Regions from separate parts of the Idiomarina piscisalsi genome, predicted to be linked through region 2. Evidence: predicted binding sites of a transcription regulator. Region 2 holds the regulator's gene; the other holds the start of a gene.
The links. The regulator MetJ, encoded in region 2, represses methionine synthesis genes. The targets are predictions, from matches to a motif close to TAGACGTCTAGACGTCTA.

Region 1 (3,124 bases), 290 kb from region 2:
TCGGTAAACCAACCTTCTACTTCACCGTCAATCGAAATACCGTTATCGTCATAAAACGCAATCAGCTTGCCAAGGCCCAACGTCCCCGCCAAAGAGCAAACCTCGTGAGAAATGCCTTCCATTAAACAACCGTCACCTAAAAATGCATAAGTGTGGTGATCAATAATGTTGTGGTTGTCACGATTAAACTGTGCCGCCAGCACTTTTTCTGCCAAAGCCATTCCGACGGCGTTCGCAACGCCCTGACCTAAAGGACCTGTTGTCGTTTCAACCCCCGGAGTGTATCCGTATTCCGGGTGACCAGGGGTTTTTGAATCTAATTGGCGAAACTGCTTTAAGTCGTCAATGCTGAGGTCATAACCAGTAAGGTGTAGCAGAGAGTAAATCAACATAGAGCCGTGACCATTGGACAACACAAAGCGGTCACGGTCGGCCCAGTCAGGGTTATCAGGGTTATGTTTTAGGTAGTCACGCCATAACACTTCTGCGATATCTGCCATGCCCATTGGCGCGCCGGGGTGTCCCGACTTGGCTTTTTGAACAGCGTCCATGCTAAGCGCACGGATGGCATTGGCGAGATATTGACGTTCTGACATTAAAAACCCCCTGAGGATGAAGAGCAACTTGCGATGCGCGTATTCTCCACATTTCAGGGGGTACAAGCAAATTTATTGGTTAATTTCTGACTAAATATCAGCCTGTAAATCAGCCGCTTTATCCGTTTGCTCCCACGGTAAACCATCACGACCAAAGTGCCCGTATGCGGCGGTTTGCTTATAAATAGGACGTTCCAGGTCGAGCATCTTAATTAAGCCATAAGGGCGTAAGTCGAAGTGACGACGCACTAATGCAATGAGTTGCTCTTCTGAGTACTTAGATGTACCGAAGGTATCAATGCTGATGGAGGTTGGCTCCGCAACACCAATGGCGTAAGAAATTTGCAGTTCACAACGCTCTGCCAAACCGGCGGCGACCAAGTTCTTAGCGACGTAACGCGCTGCATAAGCCGCACTGCGGTCAACTTTTGACGGGTCTTTACCCGAGAAAGCGCCACCACCGTGACGTGCCATACCGCCATAGGTATCCACAATGATCTTACGACCCGTCAAGCCGCAGTCACCCATCGGGCCACCCACCACAAAACGACCGGTAGGATTAATATGGAATTGCGTGTCTTTGGAAACCCACTGCTCCGGCAATACCGGTTTAATGATCTCTTCCATCACCGCTTCGCGCAGCGTTTCCTGAGTAATATCTTCTCTGTGCTGAGTTGACAGAACCACGGTATCAATAGCGACGGGTTTGCCGTTCTCATAAACAAACGTTAACTGACTTTTGGCGTCCGGGCGTAACCAATCTAACGTTCCGTTAGTACGCACTTCCGACTGGCGCTGCATAACGCGGTGTGCATAAGTAATTGGAGCCGGCATAAGTACCGACGTTTCATTCGAGGCATAACCAAACATTAAGCCCTGGTCACCTGCCCCCTGCTCTTCAGGTTTGTCGCGGTCAACGCCCTGATTGATGTCACCGCTTTGCTTACCAATAGCGTTTAATACTGCACAAGACGCGCCGTCAAAACCCATATCGGAATGGCGATAACCAATGTCTTTGACGGTTTGACGTGCAAGGTCTTCAACGTCAACCCAGGCCTTGGTTGAAATTTCTCCGCCAACCAATACCATCCCGGTTTTTACATACGTTTCACAAGCAACACGGGCCTTAGGATCTTTCGCTAAAATAGCGTCTAAAACTGCATCAGATATCTGGTCGGCAATTTTGTCCGGATGCCCTTCGGACACTGACTCTGAGGTAAACAGGTGACGTGACATATGCCCACTATTCCTTTATTTTGATGAAATCACTCAATACTGGTTGCATAATGTAACCGATCACTCTGTTTTTTTCTACTTCTGGACGTCTAAAAGTCCGAATAAGGCGAATAGCATGCGAGTACCGCGGATCTTTCACCCTGATCCCATCGATATAAACGTTGAAACCGAACTGAGTGCGGATGGTTTCCAACACCTGATAAAAGTGCTGCGTTTAAACGTAAATGACCCCATTGTCTTATTCAATGGGGACGGCAAGAATTACTCGGCAACCATTACCCAGGCGGCTAAAAAGTCTGCGTCTTTTAAGGTCACAGCCGTGGAAGATAATGACACCGAGTCCCCGGTTCCAGTGCATTTAGGACAAGTCATCTCACGGGGCGACCGTATGGACTTCGTGTTGCAAAAATCGGTAGAGCTGGGGGTGAGAGAAATAACGCCGCTCTTTAGCGAGCGCTGCGGCGTCAAGCTCAGCGGTGACCGGCTCGAAAAAAAGCAACAGCAATGGCAGAAAATAGTGCGTTCGGCTTGTGAACAGTGCGGCCGCAGTATCGTACCGGACGTTAAACCGGCACAGACTCTGGTAGACTTTATCAATAACCACTTTGACGGGTTACGGCTGACACTAGACCCAACCGCCGAGCAACCACTGTCTTCATACACGCAAGCCGATAAAGGCATTCAGTTATTGATTGGTCCCGAGGGTGGCTTCACCGACGAGGAAGTCCTTGAGGCCGAACAGCAGGGCTTTAAACCCATGAAGTTAGGCCCAAGAATACTAAGAACCGAAACCGCAGCACTGTCTGCTTTAACCGCGGTGCAGTATCAGTTTGGCGATTTACGCTAAAGGAGTTTATATGAAGAAGTTAGCCATGGTGATGGATCCTATCGCCGATGTGAAAACCGAAAAAGATACGAGCTTCCGTTTATTGCTGGAAGCACAGGCACGCGGTTATCAGTGCTTTTATCTGGAACTGGGCGATTTAGTCATCGACAATGGTAACCCGATGGCGTTTGTCCAGGAAGTCACGGTACGCGACCAGAAAACCGACTTTTACAGCCTGAAAGAAAGTGAGTATCTGCCACTGGATAGCTTCGACGTCATTATGATGCGTAAAGATCCGCCGTTTGACAGTGAGTTTCTTTATGCCACGCACATATTAGAGCTCGCCGAGCACCGCGGCAGTTTGGTCGTGAACAAACCACAAAGCCTCCGTGACTGCAACGAAAAGCTATTTACGTCGTGGTTTGCTGACGCTATTGCTGACACGGTGGTGAGCGCTCGCGCTGAC
Region 2 (3,124 bases):
CCGGCTCGACCCAGCTGACCAAAGGCGTTAAATCCAGCTGGTCGAGTTTCTTGACCAGGGCTTTATCCTGCAGTTGAACTTTAAACAGCAACACCTCAGAAAGTGAGGTAAAGACTTTACCGCGAGGTTCGGTATCGTGAAATTGGCCAATACGGGTCTTTTGGTTTTCTACTTTTAAGCTGGAGCGAACAGAAATAACCATGCGGTTACGGTCGACTGGCTGAAAAGTTCGAGGGTGCAGAACCGGGCTGCCCAGACGAGCCAATTCTTCGGCTTCGGTCCAGTCGAGCGTTGGTAGACTGACAACTCGTTCGACTTTGCGCGGATCGGCTGAGTAAACGCCGGCAACGTCTTTCCAAATCGTGACTTGCTTTACGTCGAGCAAACTGCCGACCAAGGTAGCGGAGTAGTCACTGCCGTTACGACCCAAGGTCAGGCTTTCGCCGTTTAATCCGCGTGCAATAAAGCCAGTGACAATAAAGCGGGTGCCTGAATGCGGCGCAACGCGTTTGAGCAAGTTTTCCCGCGATGTTTTCACTTGAATTACTGGCTCTGGGGCGTCGGCGGCCAGTAAAAAGTCGCGCGCATCAATGTAGTCGGCGCGCGTTCCCTGCTTCTGAAGCAGAGCGGCTAATAAACGAGCAGACCAAAGTTCACCGTATGACAGAAGCTCTGCATTGTGCGTTATGGTTTCTTCGCCAGCTAACCACTGACGCCAGCGTTTGAAGTCGGTTTGCGACTGTTTCATCAGCCGCTCTGCGAGGTCGCCACTTAACAGTTCTTTAATAAGCCCTTGCTGAAACTGTTCGAGTTGGTCGAGTAAAATAGAGGCAGTATCACCCGGAGTGTCTTTCGCATTAATAATGGCGAGTATGCGGTTGGTGGTATCGCCTGCTGCAGAGACAACAACGAGATCACTGGCGCCGGCGTATTCTGTTACAATACGCGCAACACGACGGTAGCAGAATGCATCGGCTAAACTACTGCCGCCAAATTTATGCACCTGCACGCTGTCAGCCACGTTTTGTTTTTCTGCGTCAGTGATTGGTACGTCTGTCATCCTTTTTCCTTAATAACTCTGCGTCTACTGTGGCTTTCGAAAGCGCTGTTTCCCTAAGGCTAAAATATTGTGAGGCAAATGTCAGCAATTTTTAGCCATCTAGACGGATAAAAATTGACGGGGCCGCTCAGTTGGGTACAATTCAATATAACTTATGTGGTTTTGTTATAACGCAGGGCAAAAATAATGAAGTGGAACGGTGAATACATCTACCCATACGCTGAGCACGGTCTTAAGAGCCAACAGGTAAAAAAAGTGACGGTGTCTATTCCGACCCGTGTACTGAAAGTTCTTACGGATGAGCGAACTCGCCGTCAGGTCAACAATTTGCGCCATGCTACCAACAGTGAGTTGCTCTGTGAGGCATTTTTACACGCTTTTACGGGGCAACCGCTACCCACCGATGATGACTTGAAAAAGACAAACTCGGAGAAAATACCAAAAGCGGTGCGAGATGAGCTGGAAAAACGTGGTTTGCCCATCCCCACCGACGACGAATTAGACGATTAATCCATCATGTAATTTTCCGGCATGTCGATTTTGGCAACGCCGGACTTCACTGCTGCCTCTGCCACCGCGCGGGCAACACGTTGGCACAAGCGCGGATCAATAGGCTTAGGAATAATGTAATCTCTGCCAAAGCTGAGTGATTTTTCGCCCGCACCTTTTAACACGGATTCTGGCACTTCTTCTTTGGCCAATTGACGAATGGCTTCTACCGCCGCCACTTTCATTTCGTCATTAATTGCCGTTGCGCGGACATCCAGCGCGCCACGGAACATGAACGGGAAGCAAAGCACGTTATTCACCTGGTTTGGATAGTCCGAGCGACCTGTCCCCATGATGAGATCATCCCGCGCCTCTTTCGCCACTTCAGGTTTAATTTCAGGGTCGGGGTTAGAGCAGGCAAATATGACCGGGTTTGGCGCCATGAGCTTTAGTTCTTCCGGGCTTAACAAGTCAGGGCCGGACACGCCAACAAAAATATCGGCACCGTCAATAACGTCTTTTAACGTGCGCTTGTCGGTGTTGTTTGCAAACAGTTGCTTGTACTCGTTTAAGTCGTCGCGGCGGGTATGAATCACGCCTTTTGAGTCCAGCATATAAATGTGTTCGCGCTGCGCACCGCATTTAATCAACAACTCCATACAAGCGATAGCGGCAGCCCCGGCACCTAAACAAACAATGAGTGAGTCAGCCAGTTTTTTACCCTGAATTTCCAGTGCATTGAGCATACCGGCAGCGGTGACAATAGCGGTACCGTGTTGGTCGTCATGAAAAACCGGGACGTTGCAGCGTTCAATCAGCGCCTGTTCAATCTCAAAGCACTCGGGTGCTTTAATGTCTTCTAAATTAATACCACCGAAGGTATCGGCAATATTAGCCACGGTATTGATAAAGTCCTGTGTGGTGCGGTGACTAACTTCGATATCAATGGAGTCCAAACCTGCAAAACGTTTGAACAACAGTGCCTTCCCTTCCATAACCGGCTTCGAGGCGAGCGGACCTAAGTTACCTAAACCAAGAATGGCGGTGCCGTTAGATATAACCGCAACTATATTGCCCTTTGCGGTATAGCGATAGGCGTTGTCAGGGTCTTGAGCTATCTCGCGAACGGGCTCTGCGACGCCAGGGCTATAGGCTAATGCTAAGTCTTTGCTGGTTTCAGCAGGGGTTGTTAGTTCGACGGAAATTTTTCCGGGGGTTGGGTATTCGTGGTAGTCCAGTGCCTGTTGGCGAAAGTCAGTCATGAGGTACGTTGCCCAATTTGCTTTGCTGAGAATAATGATAGTCTATCGCTTCTCAGTGAAGAAACAAATCATACCTCCCGTTTGTGAGTGGACAGTAAACTTTTCGGGTGGTTAAAAGTACACCGCTTAACTTTTCTTTAACAATAGGCTGTTCAGCGAAGCGGGTAATAAAAAAGGCGCTGTTTAGCGCCTTTTCTAATGAATCTACTATAAAGTAGCGTTTTTTACAGGTTTTCTTAGGCTTATTTCTTGCCCAAAGTACCGAAACGCTTCTTAAATTTGTCAACACGACCGCCAGTGTCCATTACACGTT

Region 1: a site for MetJ is predicted at 1,915-1,932, ahead of metK (methionine adenosyltransferase). Genes of this name have one in related genera too.

The regions. Positions count from the first base shown of each region.
Region 1 is NZ_CP022133.1:453,529-456,652, reverse strand. It holds gene tkt (transketolase) at 1-596, opposite strand, end outside; gene metK (methionine adenosyltransferase) at 687-1,832, opposite strand; gene CEW91_RS02135 (16S rRNA (uracil(1498)-N(3))-methyltransferase) at 1,948-2,679, shown strand; gene gshB (glutathione synthase) at 2,690-3,124, shown strand, end outside.
Region 2 is NZ_CP022133.1:162,384-165,507, forward strand. It holds gene CEW91_RS00735 (bifunctional aspartate kinase/homoserine dehydrogenase II) at 1-1,060, opposite strand, end outside; gene metJ (met regulon transcriptional regulator MetJ) at 1,247-1,570, shown strand; gene CEW91_RS00745 (malic enzyme-like NAD(P)-binding protein) at 1,567-2,811, opposite strand; gene rpmE (50S ribosomal protein L31) at 3,054-3,124, opposite strand, start outside.